Regions from separate parts of the Microbulbifer salipaludis genome, predicted to be linked through region 2. Evidence: predicted binding sites of a transcription regulator. Region 2 holds the regulator's gene; the other holds the start of a gene.

Region 1 (7,375 bases), on a different contig from region 2:
TGTTCTGGCGAGCCACCATACAGCCAGTCACTATCGGTCAGGTTGGGGAAACCGTAGTTGCCGCCACCGTCCGCGCCATGACACACAGAGCAGTTGTTCGCGAAGATACGCGCACCCATCTTGAGTGCGTCGCGGTTTTCCGCAATCTTCTCGACTGGCATTTCAGCGTACTGCCCGAAGCTTTCCTTGAACTCCGCTTGTGCCTTGGCCTGGTCGGCCTTCAGCGCACCCACAGATGTCCAGCCGCCGATGCCCTTGAAGTTACCCATGCCCGGGTAAATCACCAGATACGCCGCCGAGAACACCAGCGTGATGACAAACATCAAGAACCACCACCGCGGCAATGGGTTATCAAACTCTTCGATGCCGTCGTACACGTGGCCAGTTGTACGGTTTTCCGGATCCTGCTGATCATCCACCGCCACTTTGCGGTTTGCGAAAAGTACCCAAACGACCAATGCGAGATTGGCGAGGGTGAGCACAATTACCCAAACACTCCAAAATGTACTCATTTGTCCTGCCCCTGTTGCTGTTTCTTGTCAGCCTCTTTGCCGGCTGTGCTTTCGCTCTCGCGAGCGGTCCTGTCTAGATTTTCCTGCTCATCGGCAAATGGCAGCTTGGCATCCTCCTCAAAGCGCTTTTTGCGCTTTGGCGAGAAGGCCCACCAACAGACCCCCAGAAATGCGAGCGCGCCGAGAACTACACCAATTTGCCGAAGAATATCGATCATCACCGAGCACCTCGCTTAGCGCTTCTGCTGCACCAGGGTGCCCAACTGCTGAAGGTAAGCCACCAGCGCATCAATTTCCGTCACGCGCCCACCCACAAAAGGCTTGCTGGCATTGGCGATATCCTCGTCGGTGTAGGGAACACCCACGGTGCGCAAGGCGCGCATTTTTGCGGCGGTGTCCTTGCCAGTGACAATATTGTCAAACAGCCAGGGGTAAGCCGGCATGATGGACTCCGGCACCACCGTGCGCGGATCGTACAGGTGTGCGCGATGCCACTCATCGGAGTAGCGTCCACCTACACGGGCCAAGTCCGGACCGGTACGCTTGGAGCCCCACAGGAACGGGTGCTCGTACACATGCTCCTGCGCCATGGAGTAGTGGCCGTAGCGCTCAACTTCCGCACGCAGCGGACGAATCATCTGCGTGTGGCACACATGGCAGCCCTCGCGGATGTAAATATCGCGCCCTTCCAGCTCGATGGCACCGAGCGGCTTCAGGCCAGCGATTGGCTCATTGTTGTCCTTGGTGAAGAACTGGGGAACGATTTCAACGAGGCCGCCGAAGCTAATGGCAATCACGATGAAAAAGATCATCCAGCCGAGGTTTTTTTCTACGATGTCATGGTTTTTCACGATCAGGTCCCCTTAAACGCTCTTCGCCACTGGCAGGTTTTCGTCGTGACGGACTTCGCCTTCTTTGGGTTCGTCAGTGATAGTACGGAACACGTTGTACGCCATCAGCACCATGCCAAAGGTGAAACACGCACCACCCAGCCAACGCACGATGTAACCGGGCTGACTCGCAATCACACTTTCCACAAAGCTGTACGTCAGCGTGCCGTCGGCGTTAAATGCACGCCACATCAGGCCCTGGGTAATGCCGTTGACCCACATCGCAGCGATATAGAGGACGGTACCGACAGTCGCCAGCCAGAAATGCGCGTTGATCAGTTTCACGCTGTACATTTCCTTGCGACCCCACAGAACCGGCACCAGGTGGTACAGGGCACCAATGGAGATCATGGCAACCCAGCCAAGCGCGCCCGAGTGTACGTGGCCAACGGTCCAGTCAGTGTTGTGCGACAAGGCGTTCACCGTCTTGATGGACATCATTGGGCCTTCGAACGTGGACATGCCGTAGAACGACAGGGACACAACGAGGAAACGCAGCGTGGGGTCGGTGCGCAGTTTGTGCCAGGCACCGGACAGGGTCATGATGCCGTTGATCATGCCGCCCCAGGACGGTGCCAGCAGGATGATCGACATGACCATCGCCAGGCTCTGGGTCCAGTCAGGCAGGGCAGAGTAATGCAGGTGGTGACCACCGGCCCAAACGTAGATGGAGATCAATGCCCAGAAGTGCACGATGGACAGCTGGTAGGAATACACCGGGCGGCCAGCCTGCTTGGGCACGAAGTAGTACATGATGCCGAGGAAGGCGGCCGTCAGGAAGAAGCCAACCGCATTGTGGCCGTACCACCACTGGATCATCGCATCGGTAGTGCCGGCAAACGCGGAGTAGGACTTCAGCGCACTGACCGGGATCGCCAGGCTATTGACGATATGCAGCATGGCAACGGTGATGATAAACGCACCGAAGAACCAGTTGGCCACATAGATATGGGAAGTGCGGCGCTTCATGATGGTGCCGAAGAACACCAGGCCATAAGCCACCCAGATCAGCGCGATCAGGATATCGATCGGCCACTCCAGTTCCGCGTACTCTTTTGCGGAGGTGTAACCCATCGGCAATGTAATCGCCGCGGACACAATGACGATTTGCCAACCCCAGAAGGTGAAGGGGATCAGCCATCCACCCCACAGGCGGGTCTGGCAGGTGCGCTGCACCACATAGTAGGAAGTTGCGAACAGCACGCTGCCACCAAACGCGAAGATCACCGCATTGGTGTGCAGTGGGCGCAGGCGCCCAAAGTTCGTGAAGGGCTGCCAAAGGTCATTCAGCGAAGGCCATGCGAGCTGTGCGGCGATCAATACGCCGACAGCCATCCCAACAATGCCCCAGACCACCGACATGATGGTGAACTGGCGCACGATGTTGTAGTCATAGTCCGGCAACTTGCCGGCCTCTGCCACCGTTGTCGTCATTGTGTAACTTCCGTTGCTTTTTTAAGGTTCATTTCCGTCAACCGCGAGGGGACCGCCACCCAAATAGCGGCTATACCCTTCACGGTAGACCGGGCGGGCACAGAAGCGACGATTTAAACGCTGTAATCGCCGCCTCCGGCTGATTTAGATCAAGTCTCTGCCCTTACCTGCGGCAATTCGCAGCCTGAGAGCGTTCAACTTGATGAAGCCTTCGGCATCTTTCTGGTCGTAGGCACCAGCGTCGTCCTCGAAGGTGGCTATTTTTTCATCAAACAAGCTGTCTTCTGAACGGCGGCCAACCGCTGTGACACTTCCCTTGTACAACTTCAGTCGCACCTCTCCGTTTACCACCGCCTGCGATTCGTCAATGGCCGCCTGCAGCATCCGGCGCTCCGGAGACCACCAGTAGCCGTTGTAAATCAGCTTGGCGTAACGCGGCATCAACTCGTCTTTAAGGTGAGCGACTTCACGATCCAGGGTAATGGATTCGATAGCGCGGTGCGCCTTCATCAAAATGGTGCCGCCGGGGGTTTCGTAGCAACCGCGGGATTTCATGCCCACGTAACGGTTTTCCACGATATCCAGTCGCCCGATGCCATTGGCGCCACCCAGCTTGTTCAGTTTCTCCAGCAACGTGGCTGGACTCATGCGCTCACCATCGATCGCGACGGGATCGCCCTGCTCAAACTGCAAGGTAATATAAGTAGGCTGGTCCGGCGCTGCTTCAGGGCTGACACTCCAGCGCCACATATCGTCTTCCGCTTCCGCCCAGGGCTCCTCAAGCACACCGCCTTCATAGGAAATGTGCAGCAGGTTGGCGTCCATGGAGTACGGCGACTTTTTCTTTTTGTTGGAGAAATCCACCGGGATCTTGTGTTGCTCGCAGTATTGCATGAGCTTTTCGCGAGAATTCAGGTCCCACTCACGCCACGGTGCAATCACCTGAATGCCCGGCTTCAGCGCGTAGGCGCCCAGTTCAAAGCGCACCTGGTCGTTGCCCTTACCGGTGGCGCCGTGCGAGATGGCATCTGCGCCGGTCTCGTTGGCGATCTCAATCAGCCGCTTGGCAATCAGGGGACGGGCGATGGAGGTGCCCAGAAGGTACTCCCCTTCATAGATGGTATTGGCGCGGAACATGGGGAACACAAAGTCCCGCACGAACTCTTCGCGCAGGTCGTCGATGTAGATTTCCTTCACGCCAAGCGCTTCTGCCTTGGCGCGCGCGGGCTCTACCTCTTCCCCCTGACCAATATCCGCGGTAAACGTGACGACTTCACAACCATAGGTATCCTGAAGCCAGCGCACGATCACTGAAGTATCGAGACCACCAGAATACGCCAGCACCACCTTGTCGATCTTACTCATTACTATCCTCTGTATAGTGGGCCCGTTTGCACGGGAAGTGCCGTCACTATAGGCAATGATGCCGCCGCAGCGAGCAAAGCGCCTATTTAACGCTCGGTCTGGGGGGGTTATTTTTGGATGAGTGCCCAGGAACGGCGGACAGGCCGCCTTTTTTCGGGGCGGGATTGTAGCGCCTAGAAACGGTTACGACTAGCTCCACAACGAGCGTCGCCGGATTGTTCTCCGGGCAACCGGTGCCACCTGATCACTTTACACACAAACTGCTTGCAGAAAAGGCATTTGCGGCAGCTTTCGCAATTTACTGGCGCTTCGGGTAGCATCGGCGCCGCGATCAATCCGGGAGGAGATATTCGGTGGAGCCGAAACAGCAAATTACTCTGCGTAAACCTGACGACTGGCACATTCATTTGCGCGATGGCGCGGCGCTGACACGTACCGTGGGCGACGCCGCAGAGCAATTCCAGCGGGCGATCATCATGCCCAACCTGGTACCACCCGTGGTGAACGCCAACGACGCGCTGGCGTACAAGGCGCGCATTGAATCTGCAGTACCGCAGGGCAAGAGCTTTACGCCACTGATGGTGATTTACCTCACCGACAACACCACGCCCGAGGTTGTGCAACAGGCCCACGCTGCCGGCGTGGTGGCCGCCAAGCTCTACCCGGCTGGCGCCACCACCAACTCGGACTCCGGGGTGACAGATATTGCCAACATCTACCCGGCCCTCGAAGCGATGCAATCCTGTGGCATGAAACTACTGCTGCACGGAGAAGTCACCACCAGCGACATCGATATCTTCGACCGGGAACGCATTTTCATCGAGACCATATTGGGCCCCGTGGTGGAGGATTTCCCCAGCCTCAAGATCGTGCTGGAACACATCACCACGGCGCACGCCGCGGAGTTTGTTGCCCAAGCGCGGGAAGGCGTGGCTGCCACCATCACCGCGCACCACCTGCTGTACAATCGCAACCACATGCTGGTTGGCGGGATTCGCCCCCACTATTACTGCCTGCCGATCCTCAAGCGCGGTTACCACCAGAATGCGCTGATCGAAGCGGCCACCAGTGGCAGTCCGAAGTTCTTCCTTGGCACCGACTCCGCCCCGCATGCGCAGGGCAAGAAAGAAACCGCGTGCGGCTGTGCCGGCTGTTACACCGCTTACAGTGCCATCGAGCTGTATGCCGAGGCGTTCGAGCGAGCAGGCAAACTGGACAAGCTAGAAGGCTTCGCCAGTGACTTCGGGCCGGACTTTTACGGGCTACCGCGCAACTCGGATACCATCACCCTGGTGCGCGAGCCGTGGACACTCCCCTCCGGCCTGCCGATGGGCGAAGAGGCCCTGATTCCGCTGGCAGCCGGCGAAACACTGAACTGGCGCAGAGTTTAAGCCGAGGTTGGCGCACACAAGCGCCGCACCGTTTGTTCGTTTGATAGATTATTCAGGATTCCCGTGACCCCAGCAGAAACGCCCCAAGGCCCCAAGAGCCTCCTGGCCCAAAGATTCCGCGGTTTTCTACCGGTGGTTCTGGATCTGGAAACCGCGGGCTTCAATGCCCGCACCGATGCCTTGCTGGAGGTGTCCGCGGTCATCCTGAATATGGATGACGACGGAACCCTGTTTGCCGAGGAGACCCACAGTTTCCATATCGAACCGTTTGAAGGTGCCAATATCGAGCAGTCCGCGCTGGACTTCACCGGCATCGACCTGGAATCGCCCGACCGGGACGCCTGGCCCGAAGAGATCGCGCTGCCCGAGCTTTTTCGCAAGATTCGCAGCGCCATCAAGTCCCATAGCTGTACCCGGGCGATCATGGTGGCCCACAACGCGCACTTCGATCTGGGCTTCATCAATGCTGCCGTGGAACGGTGCGGCGTGAAACGCAACCCCTTCCACCCATTCTCCTGTATGGATACCGCAACCCTGGCGGGCCTTGCTTACGGCCAGACGGTGCTCGCCAAGGCCTGCCAGACCGCCGGCATCGAGTTCGACAACAATGCCGCGCATTCCGCGGAGTACGACGCGCAAAAAACCGCCGAACTGTTTTGCGGCATCGTCAACCGCTGGCGTGACCTCGGTGGCTGGCCACTGAGCCCACCGGCTGCCGGCGAGCAGGACCTGACGCCGGACGGGGAAAGCGCGTAAGCACTCTCGCCAGCCCCTGCGTGGCCCAACCGCGGCCGTGCTACTACCGTACTACCTAAGTCGCATACCCCTCACTCACCAGGCCCGCTAGGCTCGGGGCAGGTCCCATAACAATAGCGGTGAATGTGATGATCGAGCGCACTAGGCGCACGCTGCTGGGTGCCGGTATCGGCGCCCTGCTGGCAGCAGCTACAAGCTATACCTCAGCCGGAAGCTGGCAACACAATGTGCCCTTAGGCGGCTTCGACAAGGTTCATATTTACACCCCCGATAGCCGCTCCCCCATCGGCGACGGCAAATCCTTGCTGGTACTCCTGCACGGTTGCGTTCAGTCCATTGATAGCTACCTGACCGCCGACCTCGAAGGCGCCGCAGAAACCTACGGCATGGTGGTCGCGGTGCCGGACGCCAAGCACAAAGCCGGCTACAACTGCTGGTCCTACTGGGAAGACGCCAGATCCCGCTCTTCGGGTGACTACAAAAACCTGATCAGCCTGGCCGAGACCATGAGCGATGACAGCGCCCGCGATATCGACCCGAACCAGGTATACATTGCCGGGCTTTCCTCCGGGGCCGTGTTTGCCAACACCACCGCCTGTATCGCACCGGATGTGTTTGCCGGGGTTGGTGTGAGCGCCGGGCCAAGTATCGGCACCAGCCCCAGTGGCGCCATTGGCCGCTGTGAAGCCGCCGATGTCACCAACCGCTGCCTCGACTATGCGGGAAGCAATGCCGAGCATTTCGCAACCCAGATCGCGTCCATCACCCACGGAACCGACGACAAGACAGTCAACGCCTGCTACAACCAGCAAAATGCCCAGGGCATGGCGGGCGTGTACCAGGTGGAGCAGCTCCCGGAAACCAGCACCTTTAGCGAGGGCGGGCACACCGCGACCGAAACCTTGTGGCAGGATGGACGGGTATCCATGCTGTGGCTGGATGGTGTGGGCCATGCCTGGTCGGGCGGCAAGCAAGCCAGTGGCGATTATGTCAGTAACACCGGGGTCAATTATGCCCACTACCTGGG
Region 2 (7,375 bases):
GCTTGCCGTTGGAACCGAATGCCATACGCTCAATGGCCATACGCTTTTGCGGGCGGAAACCATTGTAGATACGCGAATCGATCTCTACGTCTTTCAGGGTAGAGAACGGCAGGGCCAGCACGAGACGGTCACAGGTGTATTCGTAGCCGTCTTCGAAGACCAGGTTGTACGGGCCGTTGAGATTGCCCTGAATGGCAACCAGCTTGCGCGCGGTCTCAATGGTGCCCTCTGGCAGCTCTTCGACCATGCGGGTGACCAGCTGATCATTACCACCGGCAATCCGGAAGCGCTCGTCGGTACCCGCCAGCGGCAGTGCGGTGTTGATCGGGTTCCAGGCCAGCAGGTAAATCAGGTTCAGCGCGGTGGTCTCCTCCGGCTGAATGCCGTATTCGGCCACGATGTCCGCCTGGAACACCTGTCCCATGTTGGAGTTCGCACCGATACCGACGTAATCCAGCCAGCTATTCACATCGATGTGATCCAGCTCGCGGTGCATCGCATTGTTGCTTTCGTAGGTCGGCACCCAGGGAGCGTCCTGCTGTGCGCGCTTGAAGATCTGGTACACGTCGCGCCACTCGGCGTTCAGCTGGTGCTCGGTGTAGTGCTGGCCATTGACGTAGTAGAGCTCGTTGCCACCGGGCACCGCGTTACCGTTCACATCTTCCACATCCAGGCCCAGGTTGCTGGCCAGGTTACGGGTATAGGTGTGCTCGGTAGAGATCAGCTCGCCGCCACGCTCTACCGGGCGACCGAAAATACTGCGGTTGGTGCTGACACGGCCGCCCAGACGGGTGTTGCCTTCAAATACCTTGCTCGCAATGCCGTACTGCTGCAGTCGGTGTGCACAACGCACGCCGGCGACACCACCACCGATGACCGCCACACGCCCGGCGGCCGAGCTGGGATCTGCTTTCGCGGGGCCAGAAAAGGTACTGGTGGCACCAGCAGTACCCAGCGCCGCGGCGCCAAGACCCAGCTGCTTCAGGAACTGACGACGGCCTTCTTCGGAGGCATTCGCACCGACGTGGCGCGTACCTTCATTGATAATGTCGAGGCTTTCATCGGATGAGATACCCGTCTTTTCGGACAGCTCCTGAGCGGCCCCAAGGCGTCGCATCAGGCTCGAAAGCGGGGAGAGGGATTTACGGCTACGCATGTTGTTCTCCTACAGCCAAGTGGTGTTCCGACCCAGATACCGCAGGGCCGTGGATTTGTTTTGTTGTTGTCCACGGTTCGCTCATTGCACTACGCGGGCAAAAAGCGGGCGCGCGCAGTTCGAAATAGATGACAACCGCATTATTCACATTTGCTATATGAGCGCGTAATTCTACATACCACCTCACATAAAATCGAATAAAAATTCAATTAACCGCGGCAGGAGGAAATTTTGATCTAGTGACCAACAGGGCAAAGGAGCGAACGCACTACATCACATGCATTAATGGCAGGAGAGGCAGGGATATTTGATAGGTCTGTCCGTGTCAGGCAGGCACAAAAAAAGCGACTCCGGGGAGTCGCTTTTGCGCTCAAATACTAGCCGCGGCATCGTCGCCGCGACCCATTATTTGTACACGGGGAACTTGGCGCAGATTTCGAGTACCTTCGCCTTCACCTCGGCGATGGTCGCGTCTGCGTTGCCTTTCTCGAGGGCGTCCAGCACATCGCAGATCCAGTGGGTGAGCTGGCGGGTCTCCTCCACACCGAAGCCGCGGGTGGTGATTGCCGGGGTGCCCACACGCAGGCCGCTGGTGATGAACGGAGAGCGCGGATCGTTGGGTACCGCGTTCTTGTTCACAGTGATGTTGGCGTTGCCCAGGGCTTCGTCCGCATCCTTACCGGTGTACTCCTTGCCGATCAGGTCCACCAGCATCAGGTGGTCGTCGGTACCGCCGGACACGATATTGATGCCGCGATCGAGGAAGGTCTCCGCCATGGCGCGGGCGTTTTCCACCACTTTCTTCTGGTAGGCCTTGTATTCCGGGGTCATGGCCTCCTTGAAGGATACCGCTTTGGCCGCGATCACGTGCATCAGCGGGCCGCCCTGACCGCCGGGGAATACGGCGCTGTTCAGTTTTTTCTCGATCTCTTCATTGGCCTTGGCAATGATGATACCGCCACGGGGACCGCGCAGGGTTTTGTGGGTGGTAGAGGTCACCACATCGGCGTGAGGGACCGGAGAGGGGTATTCACCCGCAGCCACCAGACCGGCCACATGCGCCATATCCACCAACAGGTAGGCGCCCACCTTGTCGGCGATGGTGCGGAACTTGGCCCAGTCCATGATACGGCTGTAGGCGGAGAAGCCGGCCACGATCATCTTCGGCTTGTGCTCCAAAGCCAGGCGCTCTACTTCGTCATAATCCACTTCGCCGGTTTCCGGGTTCAGACCGTACTGCACCGCGTTGTAGGTCTTACCGGAGAAGTTCACCTTGGCGCCGTGGGTCAGGTGGCCGCCGTGGGCCAGGCTCATGCCCAGCACGGTGTCACCGGGAGCACACAGGGCCTGGTACACCGCGGCATTGGCCTGGGAGCCGGAGTGAGGCTGGACGTTGGCGTAGTCGGCACCGAACAGCTTTTTGGCGCGCTCGATGGCCAGCACCTCCACCTTGTCGACGTGCTCGCAGCCACCGTAGTAGCGCTTGCCCGGGTAGCCCTCAGCGTACTTGTTGGTCATGCTGGAGCCCTGGGCTTCCATCACCATCGGGCTGGTGTAGTTTTCCGAGGCAATCAGCTCGATGTGCTCTTCCTGGCGGCGGTCTTCGTCCTGAATGGCGGACCAGACATCGGGATCGTAGGAGGCTAAGGTGACGGATTTATCAAACATGGTATTCCCTCGGATGATAAGGCGCGAATCGCGCAAGCATAATCTCGACAAGGGCAAATCCCGACCCAAATATGACCGGCCCGCCCCAGAAAGCGGCGCATTGTACACCAAGGGGAACCCGGCGGTGCAAAGGGTGCATGTGAAACTATTTCAAGCAGATAGACGACGCGCTTCAAGTTCCCGTCACGCGATTTCGACCGTTCGCTGAACCATCCCACCTCCGACCGAGCGGCTGAAGTTTCTCGGCAGGGACTCGGCGAATATCGTGCCGGCACAAACGGCGCCAGCAACCGGACCGCACTTGACCCAGATCAACCGGCGTTTTCTCGTTCCGTTAACAATGCCAAGACTGGCACCCGAGCTAAGACCGGATTAAGACATGGAGGAATAACATGCACAGCATCTACCGTCAGCTTTGCTGCGACCACAAACATATGCAGCGACTTCTCGAGGTGTTTGAGGGTTTGCTGGAGCAATTGACCAAACAGGAACGCGACCCCGCGACGCTGGGAATGATTCTGGAGGCGCTGGATTACTTTTCCGTGTACCCGGATCAGTGGCACCACCCGATCGAGGACCTGGTGTTTGAGCACTTGCTGGGCAAGCCCGTCGATGTGCGCGATGTGATCAACAAGACCCTCAAGGAACACCACGCGATTGCGGCCGCCACCCGCAAAATGAGCAAACTGTTTAACGCCGTGGCCAACGATGCCGCCGTGGAACGAGAGGCGCTGTTCGGCGCCGCACGGGAATATATCGATTTACAGCGCCGCCACCTGCAACGGGAAAACGAAATCCTGCTCCCGCTGGTCGCCGACCTGCTGACTATTGATGAGTGGAATGCCATCCAGGATCGCCTGCGCGAACAGCAGAGCGTGCACTTCAACGCCGGCGTGAAGCGACTGTACGATGCAATGTATGAGACGCTGGCGGAAGAAACAGCCGCATAGAAGACACTGCCGCATAAGCGGCGGTGTAGAGGTCAGTTTTCGTAACTGCAGTGGGTGCCGGCGAGTTCGCTCAGAGCGATGAAATCCAGAATGGTCACTGAGCGCCCCTGCACCTGGATCAGCCCCTGCTTCTGAAAGCGGGAAATGAGTCGGCTGACGGTTTCTGCAGTCAACCCCAGGTAATTGGCAATATCCATGCGCGGCATGGACAACACAAATTCGCTCGCGGAATAGCCACGGCGGGAGTACCGGCTGGAGATATTCACCAGCAGGGCCGCGAGCCGACTGTCCGCCGAGCGCTTGCCCAGTAACAGCAGGGCTTCGTTCTCCTGCTTCAGTTCTTCGGAAAAAATGCTGTAAATCTGCTTTTGTAGCGCCGGCACCTGCTGGGCAAGCGCCTCCAGCTGGGTGAAGGGCAATACGCACACACTGCTGTCTTCCAGTGCTTCCGCAAATCCGGGATGTGAACCGCCGCTATAAGCGTCCAGACCCAGCAACTCCCCGGGCAACGCAAAATGCGTGACCTGGGTATCGCCGTCCGCACCAATCACCGCCGACTTGAAACTGCCCGAACGAATCGCGTACAGGCTGGCAAAGGGGTCACCGGCACGAAACAGGGTTTCGCCGGCCCTGACCACCCGCTTCTTGCGCGTCACCTGCTCCAGGCGGGCGATGTCATCATCGCTCAGGCCAACGGGCAGGCACAGCCGGCGCACGGAGCAACTACCGCAACTGACCGCTGTCGAATTCTGTTTCATCGAAGTACCGTTTTCGCCGCACGGCGTACATATCTGGTTTGCTATTGCGGAATTGTATCGATTCCCGACGCCTAAAGCACCCGCGAGTAAAGGGCTGACTGCTCGGTGCCGTGCAGATAGGTATCAAAGGCCGCGGCGGCATTGCGGAGGAACCAGCGTCCGCGCTCGGTGACGAAAAGGTCACTCTCGGTCTGCCCCAGCAGTCCGTCGTCAAACATGGGCTGCAGGCGCGCCAGCTCCGGGGCAAAACCGTCGGCAAATGGCAGCCCCGTGCGCTGCTCAAGCACCCGCTTGTCGAGGCGCAGGTGGCACATCAACTCCATGATCAACCACTGGCGCAGGCGGTCATCCTCGCTCAGCTGCCAGCCGCGACAGATGGCCTCGCCGCGCGCGTTGATGGCGCCGGCGTACTCCTTGAGACTGTGGTGGTTCTGCCAGTATCCATCGCGGCTGTAGCTGATGGCCGAGGCCCCCAGACCGACCAGTGCATCCGCCGGCATCAGTGTATAGCCCTGGAAGTTGCGCGCGAGTCGCCCTTCTGTGGCAGCCGTCGCGAGCGCATCATCCGGGCGTGCAAAGTGATCCATCCCAAGGAAGACGTAGCCGGCGTCCGTAAGCCGGCGGCTGGCCGCGAGCTGCATGGCAATTTTTTCGGCCGGCGGGGGCATCAGGTCGCTGTCGATCAGACGCTGTGCCTTGAAGCGATGGGGCAGATGCGCGTAGTGGTACAGGGCGATGCGATCCGGCGCCAGGTCAAGCACGGCGTCGACCGTCTTTTCCAGGCTCGCCACATCCTGCCCCGGCAGGCCGTAGATCAGGTCGTAGGAAATAGAGCCAAACCCGCGCGCGCGTGCGCCTTCGGTCAGCGCCCGCACCTGCTCCACACTGCAGATGCGATTGATTGCCCGCTGAACGTCGGGATTAAAATCCTGGATACCGAGGCTCAGGCGATTGAAGCCCAGCTCCCGCAGGGTATCCAAAGTTTCGATTTCCAGAGTGCGCGGATCGGCCTCAATGCTGTACTCCACATCGTCGCCAATGCGCAGATCAAAAATTTCCCCCAGGCCTTCCATCAGGCGTCGCAGGTCGCCGTCGTTCAGGAAGGTCGGCGTGCCACCCCCCAGGTGCAGCTGTACCACCGGCGCCCGCGCGACCCGGTCGCGGTACCACTGGGCCTCTTTCAGTACATTGTCGAGATAACTGGAAGCCAGGCCGTATTGCCGGGTGATGATTTTGTTGCAGGCGCAGAAGTAACACAGTGAACGACAGAACGGGATGTGCACATACAGTGACAACGTTTCCACATCCTTGAGTGCATGCCAGGGCTTTGCCGAGCCATCGTCTCCCTGCATCGCGACGAAGCGGTCGGCGGTGGGATAAGAGGTATAGCGTGGGCAGGGCCCCGCATAGCGGGACAGCAGTTCCGTGGAAAGAGGCGCGCTGGAAAGGGGCCCAGTGGACTGGTCGCCCGCGCCACTTGGGGTACTGATGTCGGAAACTGGAAAGTCGCTTTGATCGACCATCGGAAGAGGCACCTCTTGTCCTTACTTGTGCGGGGAAGCCATTGCGCTTCGTACTGCCGCGTAAGGTACCGAGGGGCCCGCCCCCGACACTTGATTTAAGTCAATTGCCGGGGGCTTAGCCTGTCGCTCAACGGCATTACCGTGAGTCGCAAGCGTACTGGGGAAGGTTAGAAGCGGTAGCCAACACCTGCGCTGTAGACCAGCGGGTCCAGCTCAACAGTGGCGCTGACGGTGCCCACACCCGGCACCTTCACCGTGGCTTCGGTATCAATGTCCATCCACCACACCGACAGGTTCAGCAGCCAACGCTGATCCGCGCCAAACGCGACATCGACCCCGGCCTCGGCGGCAATGCCAGAAGAGTTCTTCAGGCTCACGGAAGCGTCGCCAGTTGCGCCGAGGGAGGCAAAAATATCATTGGCCTCACCACTGACCTTTTCCTCAAAGAAGACCGTGTAATTCAGGCCCAGCCCCACGTAAGGCTGCACACGGGAAGAGGCCTGCAACGGGTAGTACTGGAGAACCACGGTAGGCGGCAGGTGACGGGTCTCCCCCAGATCGAAGGTTTCGCCCAGGCCGGACACCTTCAGGTCATGGCTAAACGGCGTGGCCGCAATCACTTCCACACCCCAGTGATCGCGCAACATGTAGGTACCGATCAGGCTCAGTGCCGTGCCGTCGTCAACGCCCGCGGCCGTCCCTTCCAGGGTGGCATCCCCCAAAGACAGAGCACTGGAACTCACCTCCGGGCTCACGGTAATTGCACCACTGCGGAAAATAAAATCACCGCCGTCATAGGCAAAGGCGGAACCGGAAATACAAGTGGCCAGAGCAGTGCCAAGCACCATTTTTTTCATGATGATCTCCCAATCATTTATCTATGCTTCCGTCTCGCCGGCACGCTGTTTAGCGTTATTGGTGTGGCGCTTCTTTGAGACGGGCACAGAGTAACGATTGGGTAAACGCGCCCTTTGATTCAAATCAATCGCACAGGACGCCGCGCTGAACTTTCTATCAGTCACCCACCGGGCGGCGGAACAGGTTTTGAATGGACGAAAAGTCCAGCACCTGATTGATCGGGTCTCCACCGTGCAGCTGGTAAAGATTTTTGGCCAGTGCACCGAGCGGTGTCGAGGACGCGCTGCCAGCAGCCGTATCCATGGCGAGCCCCAGGTCTTTCAGCATTAACGCCACAGAAAAACCGCCCTCATAGTTGCGCGCAGCGGGGACATTTTCCATCACACCGGGATAGGGATTGTATTTCTCCAGCGACCAGTTGCCACCGGAGCTGGCCCGCATGATGTCGGACAGCACCGCCGG

What was found. Region 2 encodes FNR, which switches genes on or off when oxygen is low (the NO sensors DNR and NnrR bind a similar motif). Its sites were predicted from a motif close to TTGATNNNNATCAA; they were not measured.
Region 1: a site for FNR is predicted at 2,864-2,877, ahead of ccoN (cytochrome-c oxidase, cbb3-type subunit I). Genes of this name have one in related genera too.

The regions. Positions count from the first base shown of each region.
Region 1 is NZ_JAEKJR010000002.1:2,264,176-2,271,550, forward strand. It holds gene ccoP (cytochrome-c oxidase, cbb3-type subunit III) at 1-512, opposite strand, end outside; gene JF535_RS15205 (cbb3-type cytochrome oxidase subunit 3) at 509-730, opposite strand; gene ccoO (cytochrome-c oxidase, cbb3-type subunit II) at 746-1,363, opposite strand; gene ccoN (cytochrome-c oxidase, cbb3-type subunit I) at 1,376-2,836, opposite strand; gene JF535_RS15220 (argininosuccinate synthase) at 2,981-4,201, opposite strand; gene pyrC (dihydroorotase) at 4,555-5,592, shown strand; gene rnt (ribonuclease T) at 5,656-6,348, shown strand; gene JF535_RS15235 (extracellular catalytic domain type 1 short-chain-length polyhydroxyalkanoate depolymerase) at 6,477-7,375, shown strand, end outside.
Region 2 is NZ_JAEKJR010000001.1:1,195,741-1,203,115, reverse strand. It holds gene JF535_RS05055 (flavin monoamine oxidase family protein) at 1-1,156, opposite strand, end outside; gene glyA (serine hydroxymethyltransferase) at 1,562-2,824, opposite strand; gene JF535_RS05045 (hemerythrin domain-containing protein) at 3,217-3,774, shown strand; gene fnr (fumarate/nitrate reduction transcriptional regulator Fnr) at 3,807-4,532, opposite strand; gene hemN (oxygen-independent coproporphyrinogen III oxidase) at 4,604-6,055, opposite strand; gene JF535_RS05030 (OmpW/AlkL family protein) at 6,223-6,912, opposite strand; gene mmsB (3-hydroxyisobutyrate dehydrogenase) at 7,070-7,375, opposite strand, start outside.